Regions from separate parts of the Paenibacillus sp. FSL L8-0708 genome, predicted to be linked through region 1. Evidence: riboswitches for the same ligand, from Rfam matches in the RefSeq annotation. Region 1 holds a riboswitch; each other region holds the start of a gene.
What was found. A riboswitch is a leader RNA that binds a small molecule or an ion and turns the genes downstream of it on or off. The one in region 1 is predicted to bind cyclic di-AMP.
Positions count from the first base shown of each region.

Region 2: another riboswitch for cyclic di-AMP. It lies ahead of NYE58_RS00545 (C40 family peptidase); the one in region 1 lies ahead of NYE58_RS30240 (TrkH family potassium uptake protein).
Region 3: another riboswitch for cyclic di-AMP. It lies ahead of NYE58_RS03155 (hypothetical protein); the one in region 1 lies ahead of NYE58_RS30240 (TrkH family potassium uptake protein).

Region 1 is NZ_JBBPBC010000001.1:6,440,835-6,445,729, reverse strand. Features, by position in the region: gene NYE58_RS30245 (CPBP family intramembrane glutamic endopeptidase) at 1-1,410, opposite strand, end outside; cyclic di-AMP (ydaO/yuaA leader) riboswitch at 1,731-1,908, shown strand; gene NYE58_RS30240 (TrkH family potassium uptake protein) at 1,971-3,329, shown strand; gene NYE58_RS30235 (potassium channel family protein) at 3,343-4,014, shown strand; gene NYE58_RS30230 (LysR family transcriptional regulator) at 4,552-4,895, opposite strand, start outside.
Region 2 is NZ_JBBPBC010000001.1:113,160-118,054, forward strand. Features, by position in the region: gene NYE58_RS00540 (C40 family peptidase) at 53-544, opposite strand; cyclic di-AMP (ydaO/yuaA leader) riboswitch at 550-692, opposite strand; gene NYE58_RS00545 (C40 family peptidase) at 1,055-1,483, opposite strand; cyclic di-AMP (ydaO/yuaA leader) riboswitch at 1,541-1,679, opposite strand; gene NYE58_RS00550 (hypothetical protein) at 1,898-2,728, opposite strand; gene NYE58_RS00555 (M1 family metallopeptidase) at 2,740-4,746, opposite strand; gene NYE58_RS00560 (YwhD family protein) at 4,850-4,895, shown strand, end outside.
Region 3 is NZ_JBBPBC010000001.1:668,401-673,295, forward strand. Features, by position in the region: gene NYE58_RS03145 (hypothetical protein) at 54-575, opposite strand; gene NYE58_RS03150 (hypothetical protein) at 590-1,132, opposite strand; cyclic di-AMP (ydaO/yuaA leader) riboswitch at 1,213-1,377, opposite strand; cyclic di-AMP (ydaO/yuaA leader) riboswitch at 1,797-1,986, shown strand; gene NYE58_RS03155 (hypothetical protein) at 2,238-2,654, shown strand; gene kdpF (K(+)-transporting ATPase subunit F) at 2,781-2,858, shown strand; gene kdpA (potassium-transporting ATPase subunit KdpA) at 2,871-4,547, shown strand; gene kdpB (potassium-transporting ATPase subunit KdpB) at 4,564-4,895, shown strand, end outside.

The sequences.
Region 1 (4,895 bases):
ATAGATCGGATATAACGTATGGCCAAACGCCCAAACCAGCGTGGTGATCAAGCAAGCGATAAAAGTGTTCCGGAACACCTTTTTCAGCATAGGAATTCCGAAAAAGCGATAAATGGCTTCCTCAGATAAACCAGCGAGCCATGCGACGATAGGCAGAAGCCAAGCATATCTCATGTTATAAGGAGATTGGGTGGCGTCTGTAGTAGACCAATTGTGCAAGGTAAACGATAATATGATGAACATAACCGTCTGCACCCCTAGCAGAACGAAAGCCCAGATGTATCCAGCCCGGATACTGTCCAACACATATTGTCCGTAGCCGGGCTCTTTGGCGCGGGGCCAAGGGTTCATGCCTTCCTCTTTTCGCCATAGGCCATTGCCGCCCACTAAAGAGAAGTAGAGCAAGGAGGACATCAGCAGGCTGTACAAAGCATAAATGATAAACATAATGACAGAGGTAATCTGTGCTTCTAGCCCTTCGCCCGTTGATTCAGGCAGCATATTATAGGTGCTGATCATCATGATTACAAAATAGGCTGAGCTTAGGAATACTCCACGTTTAAAGGAAGTATGCTCTCTTCTAAGAATACTGTAGACGAGTGCCAGAATTCCTAAAATCAGTGTGGGTATACCGTAACCGAATAATGTTAGCTTTTCCGCTAAAGAGGTCTGTCCTTGTACGTAGGAGGTATGCCAAGCCGGTGCAGTGAATCCGGCATTAAAGCTGGATACCTGCTCTCCACTGAAATCAAAATAATAGTGCAATAAGGATTCGCCGACCTGAACAGTACTATCCGTATACACTAGCCCATGGCTTCCTGTATTCGATTCAATTTGTAGCTTGGCAGGATTTACTTCCCATTCCTGAAGCCAAGGACGAGCAAGATTCTCCTTCTGCGCTAGAGTGAGGTCAGCTCCCTTGTCCTCTTTTGCACCAACGGAAGCGATGCCTGACCCCTCTTCGGAGGTAACTTTTGCAGCCTTTGAGAAAGCGACAATCTTACCGTTATACATATTGAGGTCAACGATGATTTGCGGCTCTTGCTCCGCTGAAGGAGTAAGCGTTGCCCGAAAGACATCAAAAGGATATTTTTGATCCAATTTTTTCTTGGTGTAGTCCTCCACAAGCTTCTCGCGAGACATATAGCCATAAAAGGAAGAGTCCGTCTGGTAAAGTACATTCCATTGATCGTTTGGTGCTTCGGTGTAGTTGAGCTTTTGTTCTGCAAATAATATGGCTTGGTCACGGGCTTCTGCCTTGCTAATGACGGTGGTATCTTCACCTGTAGGGCTACTAAGCAGTGAAGGGGAAATCTGAAACATAATAAATAGAATAAGACCGATAATGCCCGAGATGATGAGCCTCTTGGAGAGGGCACGTTGCTGTAAGGGCTGGCCGACGGGATTCATGTAACGCCTCCTTGTTATGTACTGACAATGTTATGTTCCATTATAGTATTAGTGCCTGGTTGGTTACAAAAAACATTATATGTTCTTTTTATGGGTAATAGAGATAGTATAGAATAGTCATGTGAATTTATACCATGAATTTTATCGTGTTCATTTCTGCACGAATGATGAGAATCGGTGTAATTGCAGGGAAAACACGGAAAAGTGATGAGAAAAGGCACTCCTTTTGATGCAGTCTCTTTAAACCGCATTTTTTCATGTGAATGAGCATTAATTGTGTCTTTGTGAATTCACTAAATAACGTATATAATTTGTATGCAATTGTATAGTAGCCGAATTTCTGGTGAAAACGGGGGAACCATAAGAAGTGATGAAAAGTGGAGTGTACACGATAAATGGCACTTTCATCAGGGGTGAATTTCGTTCTGGGAACGAATAGGGCAGCCTGCACAGTCCGAATCCGACAGCTAACCTCGTAGGCTAATTTACTGCAGGAACCAAGTCAGCATTGGTTTTCCAGTGCTTTTTTTGTTGGAATTTTTGATAAGAAGGTGAGCAAAGTGGCTTCACAGTTTCGCAGGATTTCTGAATTTAAGTTTCTGAAGCTCTCGCCGCCGCAGATACTGGTGCTTGGTTTTGCATCGATCATTCTGATAGGGGCCCTGCTGCTTATGCTGCCCATCTCAAGCACAAGCGGGAATTCCGTGGAATTTATTGATGCATTATTTACTTCAACGTCGGCAACCTGTGTTACAGGGCTTGTTGTGCTGGATACCGGAACTTCGTTCACCATTTTTGGGAAAACCGTAATTATGATTCTGATCCAGATCGGCGGCTTAGGTTTTATGACCATGGCCACTCTATTTTCACTGGTGTTAAAGCGTAAAATATCTTTGCGGGACAGGCTAATCCTACAGGAAGCCATGAATCAAGGCTCTATGGAAGGAATTGTGCGACTGATCCGGAGAGTCCTCATATATTCTCTTGTCATAGAAGGCTGTGCCGCTGTGCTGCTGTCTATTCGCTGGGCTTTTGATATGCCGTTGGGAAAAGCGATTTATTATGGCATATTTCATGCGGTGTCTATGTTTAATAATGCGGGGTTCGATATTTTTGGGGATTTTCGCAGTTTAACTGATTATGTATATGATCCGCTTGTGAATATTATTGTGATGTTTCTGATTGTCTCCGGCGGGATTGGTTTTATTGTAATGTCAGATCTGGTGGAGTTTCGGGTAACCCGCAGGCTGTCTCTACATAGTAAAGTTGTCCTGTCCACCAGTACAGGGCTGATTCTGATCGGAGCTTTGGTTATTTTTATATTTGAGTTTACTAACACTCGTACCCTGGGTTCACTGAATTTCGGCGGTAAAATATTATCGGCCTTCTTTCAATCCGTGTCTCCCCGTACGGCTGGCGCGAACACAGTAGATATTGCTGGACTTCGGCAGGCTACACAATTTTTTATAGTGATTCTTATGTTTATTGGTGCTTCTCCGGGCTCAACGGGCGGGGGGATTAAGACAACAACCTTTACGATGATGATTGGTGCTGTAATTGCTATGCTGCGTGGACGGGAAGATGTTGTGTTGTTCCGTTATCGGCTGGCTCAGGAGCGCATCTACAAGGCATTAACGATCACGCTGCTGGCTTTGTTGTTAATCGCCTCTGTGTCGATGATACTCTCCACAACTGAAGACAGTAATTTCTTGGCAATCTTGTTTGAGACGACCTCCGCCTTTGCTACGGTAGGACTGACTATGGGGCTAACTCCGGAACTGTCAGCGATCGGTAAGATTCTACTCTGTCTGACGATGTTTGCAGGTCGGCTAGGTCCACTAACCTTAGCGTATGCACTCGGTCCCAAACAGGGTAAACCACTGTATAAGTATCCGGAAGGTAAAATAATTATTGGATAGGAGTTAATTAGAAATGAAAGCACAGCAATTTGTAGTAATCGGCTTAGGTCGCTTCGGTTCAAGCCTGGCGCTTGAGCTGATGGAAATGGGCTACGAGGTGCTCGGCATTGACCACCATGAAGAACGCGTGGAGGAAATGAGCGATCAGCTGACGCATACGGTAGTAGCAGATGCTACAGATGAGGGAATTATGCGCTCGCTTGGTGTACGGAACTTTGATTGTGGGATTGTTGCGATTGGTGACAATATGGAGAGAAGCATTCTGGCGGCCATTTTGTTGAAGGAGATTGGAGTCAAGCAAGTGGTGGCTAAGGCAATCTCTATCCTTCATGGCCGCGCACTGTCGCGGCTGGGGGTTGATCGGGTTATTTTTCCGGAGCGGGATATGGGGATTCGTGTGGCACATCAGCTGGTGACGCCCAATTTGCTGGATTATATTGAACTGTCCAAGGATTATAAAATTGTCGAGCTGACCGTACCGTCCTGCATGAACGGCAGAAGCTTGTCTGATTTAAATACAAGAGCTAAATATGGCTGCAGTATTGTTGCCCTAAATAGGGAAAGCGGAATAATCGTCGCTCCAACTGCCCATGATTATTTAAGTGAAGGCGATGTTATGGTACTCATTGGTCCTAATGAAAGTATTGACCGTTTTGAGAGTGAAGTTGTGAACCAAGAATCATAGGAAAAGAAGCTGACTCAAAAGTAGTGAATTCTACTTGGGGGCAGCTTCTTTTTTATGGAGTAAAGAGTAGGAAACGTATTGGATTTTAATATGCCATATGACTATGGACCATGCGTAGTGTTCTATAATGTTGGTTTGGTCGGTGCGCGACTTGCTAGGTGTGGTTATCGTACGGCTTGCAATTAGATGATTTGTGGTATCTGTGACGGTGAAATATGTGTGGCGTAAAGCGATATGTGTTCTTTGTTTGTGCGATGTACAGAGTGGGTTTTAAACTAGTTGGGGAAAAACTCCCTGAAAATAGCCACTATTCGCTCTAAATGAACGACATTAGGGAATTCCTCCCTAATAAACAGAGGGATTCCTTTATTAGTTACTGAATCGGCCGAAAATTAGGGAAGTTTTCCCTAATTTTAAGTCTGCTGAACAGAAATCTCTGAACTTCAGGGAGAAATTCCCTAATTACGCTATAAGTGCTTCACTTATTGCCTCATTTGGAGATCACTAGGTGCGCCCCCTGATTCATTTGGTCCGGCTTTACTGCTCACGTTCTGTCAGAAACATCTCTTCGGTAACTTGCACCAGACTGCGAGCCGCCGTGCTCATGCTTCCATCGTCACGGTAGATCAGGCAGGTGGTCCGTTGAGTCTGTTCCAGCTCCTTGATATGTAAGGACACCAGCCCGCCGCCGTTCAGCAGCTCTGGACGCAGATAAGACTTTGGCAGCAACGCAGCCGCTTTGACAGTCGGAAGCAGCCGTACGATGGCTTCGAAGGAGTCAATCTCCATGCGCACATCGGGATCAATCCCGCAGCGCTGGAATAGATCGTCCGTCAGACGCCGGTACCAGGTCCCCTTTGAGAAGAGAATCATAGGCAGCC
Region 2 (4,895 bases), 6.3 Mb from region 1:
AAAACAAGCTCTCCTCCAAGAATTACCTTGGAAAAGAGCCTATGTACGTTATTTATTGCACATCATCATTGTCTTCCGATTCAGCAGCAACCGATTTGTAAGCATCTGTGCTCATAATGCGCTTGGCACCAACGTAGCGTTTCACGTAGTAGCTATCACTCAGAGAGCTAATGGTAACACCGCGTGAGGTAGAAGCGTGTGCGAACTTACCTTCACCGACATAAATGCCGACATGGGAGACACCTTTGCCACTTGTATTGAAGAATACAAGATCTCCGGCTCTTATATCATCACGGGAGATTGCTGTGCCCATTTGATATTGGGAACCTGATTGGTGTGGAAGGTTAATGCCAATCTTATCAAACACATACATTGTAAATCCGGAGCAATCAAATCCGTTAGTGGATATACCGCCGGATACGTATTTAGTACCGATGGCCTTGTCAATCACTTTATCCATTTTGGAATCTGCGAAAGCGCTTCCTGCTCCGATGGTGAGGATGATGGAAAAGCTTAGTACTGCTGCTGCTAACTTCTTCTTCAAAAGTGTATACCCCTTCCAAATGCCTACGAGGTTAGCTTAAGGGTTCGGTTGAAGGTCCCCTATGACCCCTCTATATAATGGAGGTCAATTCACCCAAAGTTGGTTCCCCCGTTTTCCTAATAGTTAGGAAACTCGGCTCATACTGTTGATTAGGATTAGCTTGTAATCAATACATGACAAAACCTTTGTAAATAACAACTTAATGATTACAAAAATGTTACTAAAATCTCACTGCGCTAATTGTAACAAACAGAAAGCCGCTTGGCAATCGTTTTTAACATATTAATGCAGAAAAATTGGCATTTTTACGGTAGAAAGGCATATGTAAGCGTTAATAATGACCTAATTTTTAATATAATTGCAATTTTTATCAAATAAACGTGTTTCAATTGGGCTCTAATAGTGTAAAAATATATTATGGAAAAAAGAAAAACCCGAATTTGATTACGGGCATAATCAGATTCAGGTTCATATAGTTGTAATTATGAGGTTATAGTTGTGAGGAAGGTTTCAATCGAAGGCTACAGCTTGATAAGCTGAAGTACTCATTACTCTTTTAGCGCCAACATAACGATTGGCCCAGTAGGCCTGACTGAGTGAAGTGATGGTTACTCCACGCGAAGAGGACGATTGTGCGAATTTTCCGTTTCCAACATAAATGCCGACATGGGATACTCCATTGCCAAGTGTGTTAAAGAACACTAGATCACCAGAACGCAGATTGCTTTTGGATACAGCAGTTCCAACGCTATATTGAGCTTTTGATGTACGAGGTAAAGTAAGACCTACATTCTTGAATACATATTTTGTAAATCCAGAGCAATCAAATCCGGCAGTGCTTGTACCTCCGGTTTTATAGGCAACTCCAATAGTCTTTGAGATTACAGTGTCCATCTTAGAGTCGGCAAAGGCGCTTCCTCCACCAATAGATAATGCCATTACAAGTCCTAGCGCCGCAGCGACGCATTTTTTTCTTAAATTATGTCTTTTCAAAAGATGTACTCCTTCCAAGGCCTGCGAGGTTAGCTTAAGGGTTCGGTAGAAGATTCCCTATGATCCCTGTAAAGCGAGATCAATTCACCCAAAATATGGTTCCCCCACTTCCCGGTGCAAAGGAATTAGGCGTGTTAAGCACCAAGAGAATGACGTTTCGACAGTTACACTTACGATAAATACATTTAGTTATGTAGGAATCGTTTCAATTGATTACAAAATTGTTACTAATAGCACAGGACTTATTGTAACAGAGCTTTTATGATTTTGCAAATACTCTTCAGTTATCCGTAATGAGAAAAAGTCCCAGCTCCTGAATACAGGAATTGGGACCTTTTTATTATGTCAAATAAGGTTAATTTATTGTGGAAATGCTTTGCTACACCATAGATGATATTGTGCAGAGATTCCCCACATTTTTAAGAGCGTAGAAGGTAGTGGTGAGATTTGCCGTATTATAAGTGCCGGCAGGCCGGGACAGAACAGACCCGTCAGTCCGCACACTAGCAGTAAGAGCAAGCCTCCCGCACCAAGTACAATGGAAACACCTATAGCAGGAATCAGTGACCGCAAGCAGATGAACAGTGAGGAGAACATTCCTGTACCGCCGGTGTAACCAAACTGCATATATAGAAGAAACAGGCGCACGATAAAAATATATATAAGCCATGCCAATACGTATGGTACTAAATGAAGTAACAAAGTGTAGTTAAACAAAGAGGATAAGAACAGCCCGTACATTTTTGGAGCAAGCCAGTAAAGCGGCAGCAGGGTCAGAACCCATTCGATTAGGCTAAAGACTAAGACAGGTAGTCCATAGATCTTCATGCCGGGGAAAAAGAACAGTCCGCGCTCGCCCCTTCGCTCCTGGTGGAGCTCATGCAGCAATCCTGCCCTTATGAAAGGAGAAAGCAGAAGTCGCAAGACAACAAGTCCTAGAAGCATCCATAACCAAGTGCGTATCGCAGGGTCAGTATTCAAGCTGAACTGTCCCTCGATATAATACAACAGTCTGCCCATACCGCTGCCGCCGGCGTCTTTATCTGGATAGCGCAGTAGAATTGGAATAATAGCAGATCGGATGAAACCATACATAAAGTAGCCCCAGAGCAGTCGGTAGATGAAGAGCAGAATTAAAATATAAAATTGCTCCTTCATGCTTTGCCAGCCGCGGGTTATCGATGTTCTCACAATCATTCACCTCACCAGACAAGAGTTCCGAGCACGGTTTCAAGTAGTTTAGTTACACTTAACGTCCAGCGAGAGAGCGTCTTGGGCTCTATTTCCGCCAGCCTAAAGTTGTTTAAATGTTTGCTCTCCAATAAGATGGAATGCTCAGGGTCAATCTCAGCAGAGAGAAGAGGCTTATCGCTTAACAATTGAAACGTAGTCTCTGCTCCTTCACCGTTCCAGACCCGCTGCACCGAAGAGCTGTCGGCGAATGTGAATTTCACGGGAACATCAACGTAATGGCTCCCTTTATTTGAAATCTTCACTAATGATTCGTAGCTTTGAGCATCGCCGCTGTTATTTTTTTTAAAAGTAATCGTATCTACTGAGAAGTCAGGCGCCCCATCGCCATAAATGTAATCATCGAAATATGCCTGCCATGATTTTTTGGTTACCTTCTCAACCACTTTCTGAAAATCTGCCGTAGCGGGATGCTGGAAACGGAACTTACGAGCGTAGGAGGACATGATGTTGTTCATTGCTTTGGTACCTACCTGGCGTTCGATATCTTTAAGTACAAGCTTGCCGCGGATATAAACATTTCGGCTATAGGAATCCGCCCCTGCATATTTCCACGTTTCCAGATTTAACGGCTCAGGTATAGTTACCAGGCTGGCCTGTAAAGGCAAATTAGACTTGATACCGTATTCTTGTTCCATAAGTCTGTCTTCGGCATAGGAAGTAAAGCTTTCATCCAGCCAAGCCTCCTCGAATTCATTGCTGGCTACCATACCGTAGAAGTATTGATGGCCGATCTCATGAATGACGGTTCTTTCAAGTGAGGTATCTGGAGAAGAATCCGCGGCCCCAAAGGCTGTAATAAGGGTAGGATATTCCATTCCTCCCGCGCCGTTTCCCTCCTTAGGTGGGACGATAATAGACAGCGTAGAGTAGGGATAAGGGCCATACCATTTGCTGAAGTAGGTCAGGGCAGCCTTGGCAGCTTGAAGGTAACGCTCTTGTAAGTCTTTGTGCAGAGGGTCGAGATACACCTTAATTCGCACTCCAGGCACCTCCGGCGTAGAGAAAGCTTCCTCTGCTACTGTAAAATCAGGGGATGCAGCCCAAGCGAAATCGTGGACATCATCGGCGTAGAACTGATATATTTTCTGATCTTGTTTGAGCTTGGCATTTTTTACAGGAAATCCGGTCGCTGCCACCGTATAGTTGGAAGGAACGGAAATCGTTACATTAAAGATGCCAAAATCACTGTAAAACTCAGAAGTTCCGTGATACTGATGCAGGTCCCAGCCTTCTTCTTTAACTCCGCGCGTGCCCTTAGGCTCGTATACACTAAGCTTAGGAAACCATTGCCCAGCCATAACGAAGTTACCTGAAGCACCCATGCGAGCAAAGATTTTGGGCAGCTGGACTTCATACTGAAGCTTAAGTGTTACACTTTCCCCACCATTAACAGGCTGAGGAAGATGTACCTTTAGGAGTGTCTTATCGTTGATATTGCCGTCATCAGGTTGGACATATTGCACTCTTTGCATTAGCGAAGTTCCTTCTGTCGTGCGCAGATCGGTCAGCGTCATATTTCCGAAGCCGTTCTCAGGCATGCTGTCGCCTCTGAGCGTCCCCCCGGATTCCTTCATAAAGGTGGTATCTGATGAGGCAAATGCATTTGGATACATGTGAAAATATAAATCACTTACTGGCTTTACTCCGGGGTGTGTCCAGGTTACTGTCTCAGAAGCTTTTAAGGTTTCTGTGTCAGGAACAAGCTGGACATCAATGTGATACTCGACTACCCGCTGGCTTAAAGCCTCCTCTGCCGGGACGGGTGCGCTCTCAGGCAATACCTGCTGTGGTACGGCTGCAGGCGCTGTGCCGCTGGAGGACTTGGCCTCTTTTGAAGCAAAGCTAGTAACAGAAGCTGTTGAGCTATCTCCTGAAAAGGCCCATATTCCTCCTCCCAGCAGCGCGAGGATGGCCAGGGTCGCAAAGATGATGTACTTTAATGACAGTGACTTCATAGTGTGATTCCTCCCGTGACAAGCATCTACGGGATGTATATGTTTGCAATCGCCGCATTATTAGCTAAAATTAAATTATTCGTAAGAGGAAGGGTGTGCACTCGTGGACAACATACAACCGGAGGGCAAGAAACAGATTGCCTTAAATA
Region 3 (4,895 bases), 5.8 Mb from region 1:
AGGGGTCAGGCATGGTGAACACGATCCTTTCAGATTGAGAGATTTGCTTGAATCTATAATATAGAAAAGTAAGAGATGGATTTATTGATAAGATCGGCGGTGTCTGGTTCCGGGCAACTGTGTTTCTGCTGGGAGGCAGTGGATAAAGCTTTTGAAGGCTTGTAGTAGAGCCGTTCACTTCTGGAATTGCTCCCCCCTGCTGCAACACTGTACAGACGCCCTTGCTGAATATGCCCTGCCAAGGATTTACCCTGGAGCTTGGCCTTTAAATCCTGCAAAGCACCCTGAACTAGCTCAAGCTTAACCTGCTCCCAATCTGAACCTTCGCGGCGGACCTTATCCAGCGCTTCTTCAAGACGGCAATGACAGATGGCCCGTAAAAAAGAACTCCATTTAATGAGATCGAAATTTTTGGTGTTGGCAGAGATCAGACAAGCCCCCCAACTGCAGCCTCCCTTACAGGTGAGCTTCAGAATACCATAACGGCAGCCTTCAGCCCCTTCCATTCCATAGTGAATAGGCTCGGGTTCATCCAATACAAATACTTCAATGCGGGATAGTCTGCGCTGGTCCATAGTAGGGTTCCTCCTTAGATTTCCAAAAGCTTTAAGTCTACATGATGAGTGACACTAGCCCTTTCTACACAAGCGAGCATTTCCATTTTATTCTCACAGACTGCGGTATGCTCTAGCCATAGTCGGAACTTCTCTTTTCGTATAACAGATAGATGTAAGGGAAAGGTGCTGCGGGATCTCAAGACATACCAACCGGCGCTTACATCTTTCCAAGGCTCCTTGAAGGCTGTAAACCACGGGAGCTTTTGGTGCGATGACCAATCCTGCTGCTGCTGTTGTTCTCGAATTTTTTTATATATCTCATATACAATCTTAGAGTCTAAACAGTCTTTACAAGAAGAAGGTGTGCTGAACTGGCGAAGGGCTTGGATCTGGTTCTGGCCAAATGCATAGCCTACAATGTACCTGTGATTATGTTCTTCGAACCACAAGGCCCCGAAACAAACGTAATTTAGACTTATCGGCTCAAGCAGCCCTTGATGTATCCCTAAATAATAGTGCTTCAAAACATTCACCCCATCCAGCGTGCTATCACCTAATAAGCTCAGGTAACGCAAAAACCGCAGCAAGAGGAGGACCTCTGCTGCGGTTTTGGATTACAGGCAGATATACCTGGGCCAAAGCGTGGCGGATCAAGGGTCTCTCTCTTTACGCTTACGAGGTTAGCTGTCGGATTCGGACGGTGAGAGTCGCCCTACCTATTGAGACTTATGCAGTCTCCTTTGGATTCACCCCAAGTAGGCCAGGTGGCCTGATGGTTCCCCCGTTCCCTGCGAATGCAGGAACTCAGCGTTGATTGTTTTTCATGAATTAGATTCAACCCGAATCATACTCTTTTCAAGATTTTCTGTAAAAAACGGAAAATGTTCTTTTAGAGCAATTTTAACCATATCCTGCCGACTACGACTGAAAAACGAGGTAAATAGGTATTTATGGCGTGTTATCGCGCCTCTTTCTCGCTCAGCCTCAGCTTCTTGCGTTTCTACCTATAATGGGAATTTGCAGTATTTTCGCTCTAAAAAGGTGAATAAAATCACATGGGTTATAGATAGCGATTAAACGCTCCAAACTCGAGTAAACAAGAGATATAGAGAGATTAGATATCAAGTAAGCGCTATCTAATGGGAAAATAGTTTTTAATTTGCATTATTTTGGCATCATTCAGGTTTTACAAGTCTTCGTGCATAAGAGTATGATTACTCCTGTTTCAACGACAATCGAATATTTGATCCGCTTAATTTCCGGTAAGGAAAGCGGGGGAACCAACAATCGGCAGCCGATGTGAGAGTCGGAAGCAGATTATGGGGTGAATCCTGTAGAGGGTGTGAGTGAGCTCGCATCTATACAGGTAGGGCGACTCTCACCGCCCGAATCCGACAGCTAACCTCGTAAGCGTATGGAGAGAGGATGAGTGCAATGTGACCGCTAGCGAGCCACAGAGGAGATCCTTTGTGGCTTTTTGCTGTGCTCTTAGAAGCAAAGCATTTATGGAGGCCTCCCCTAAGAGGTCGCTAAATTCATCATTAGCGGTATTTGTAAGGCAGCGTCTAATGACGTGACACAACCGAGCTTTAGGTTGTGCCCGAAAATGACGATAGGTCAACATCCTTTCGGAGATTTTCGTTGCCTCCTTGTTGTAAATGAGCAGGAGGAGAAAAAAAGATGACGGATCAGAATGAATATGTGCTTGTATGTGCGCCTACAAAGGCGGGAGAACATTTCATTAAACTTCTGAAGTTCAGGGGTATTAAGATGGCGGGATTAACCAACAATGTGGCTGAGAAAGCTTTACTTGAGGAGCTCGGGATTGAGCAGGTTATTCTAGTGGATACCCGCCATCAGAGCACTTGGTTTCGCCCATCGTTCCCGGTAGGCAGGGTATATCTGTTTGAGAGCAGCTTTCCGCTTTGCTGCCGCTATATTCAGATGTGCCGTACCTGGACGACACAGCCGATTTTTGTGATTACAAGTTCAATAAATCCTAGATTGGTCTATAAAAGACTTGGTGCGAGCTATGTAATCTATTCCCATAGTGGTGATGCTGATTTTCTAATCGATAGATCACCTCATCAAGGATAATGGAAGGAGTGCGGAAGATATGATGGATCTGTATATGGTGGCTTCGTTAGCTGTAATTTACGGGTTATTTTATGGCTTTATGCGCTGGTGCGCAGGTGTAGTTGAGGATACGGGGAGGGATAAGCTGTGATTCTAGTAATCGCTGTTACCCTACTGTTGTTTTTATATCTGGTTTACGCGTTGATTCATCCTGAGAAATTTTAAGGAGGGGCATTCATGGGCATTTTGCAAATAGTCGTCGTAATTGTAATTCTCATCTTGCTGGTCAAGCCGATGGGAACGTATTTATATCATGTATTTTCTAACGAACCGAATCGTACGGATCGCTGGTTTGCAGGCACAGAGAAAGGTATTTATAAGCTGATCGGCCTGAAAAAACGGGACGGAATGTCCTGGAAGAAGTATGCACTCAGCTTTGTTTTAACTAATATCGTACTGGTTGCTTTCAGTTATATTTTTCTGAGATTACAGCGGGGATTGCCGCTGAACCCGAATGGAATTGCCGATATGGAACAGACGCTTTCATTCAATACGGTGATCAGCTTTATGACCAATACGAACCTGCAGCATTATAGCGGGGAGACGGGACTATCGTATTTTTCACAAATGGCAGTCATCACGATGATGATGTTCACGTCTGCAGCGAGCGGATTTTCTGTTGCGGTTGCTTTTGTCAGAGGGATTACAGGACAGAAATCAGTCGGGAACTTTTTCGAGGACTTCGTAAAAGCACATATTCGTGTATTCATTCCATTAGCTCTGCTAGTTTCATTGGTGCTGGTAGGATTGCATGTGCCACAAACGCTCAAGCCATCGCTTGAGGTCACTACACTCGAAGGGCAGACACAACAAATCGCTATCGGTCCAGTCGCTTCTTTGGAATCAATTAAACACTTAGGTACGAATGGTGGCGGCTTCTTCGGAGCCAATTCAGCGCATCCTTTCGAGAACCCTAATCCACTTACGAACGTGCTGGAGATTCTCTCTATGTGGATGCTGCCAGCCTCTCTGCCATATATGTACGGATTGTTCGCTAAGAACAAACGTCAGGGCTGGGTGATTTTCACAGCAATGATGACCTTGTTCGTACTACTGCTGGGATTGAATTATTATGCGGAAACCAAAGGCAATCCAGCTATCAATGCGCTGGGGATCGAGTCTTCGCAAGGTAGCATGGAAGGTAAAGAGGTACGTTTTGGTATCCCGCAATCTTCGTTGTTCACTTCGGTAACAACGGCAGCTACGACAGGTAGTGTTAACAATATGCATGATACGCTGACACCGCTGGGTGGCATTACCCCTCTGGCCCTAATGATGCTCAACAATGTCTTCGGGGGAAAAGGTGTCGGACTAATCAATATGCTGATGTATGCCATCATGGGTGTCTTCTTATGTGGACTAATGGTTGGCAGAACACCAGAGTTTCTCGGGCGAAAGATAGAAGCCAAGGAGATGAAGCTAATTGCGATTGCTATCCTTGTGCATCCGTTCATTATCCTTGTACCAACAGCAGGTGCGTTCTTAACGGACTTGGGCAACGGTTCCATCACGAATCCCGGATTCCATGGACTTAGCCAAGTGTTATATGAATATGTCTCTTCTGCCGCGAACAATGGTTCAGGATTTGAAGGGCTTGCGGACAACACCACCTTTTGGAATGTTACAACCGGGATCGTAATGCTGCTTGGCCGTTATGTCTCTATAATCGCGATGCTGGCAGTTGCAGGCTCACTGATCCAGAAGAAGCCAGTTCCTGAGACGATTGGCACATTCCGCACAGACAATGGTCTGTTCACCGGAATTCTGATTGGTACAGTAGTAATTATCGGTGCGCTGACGTTTCTGCCGGTCATTGTGCTCGGCCCGATTGCAGAATATTTGACCTTACGGTAGGAAGAGGGAGAACAAGATGAGTACTGTAAAAAGAAAAAAGCTGCTGACGGGACCCATACTCCTAAGCGCTATAAAGGATAGCTTTATTAAGCTTAACCCGGTGACGTTAATCAAAAATCCGGTCATGTTCGTAGTCGAAATCGGTACGATTATTGTATTGCTTATGGTACTGGCCCCCGGATATTTTAATGCAGAGAAATCGGTAGGCTTCAATATCACAGTGTTGTTCATTCTGCTATTCACAGTGCTGTTTGCCAACTTCGCTGAAGCGCTGGCTGAAGGCCGCGGGAAAGCCCAGGCGGATTCACTCAAGAAAACGAAACAGGATATCACAGCTAACAAACTCGT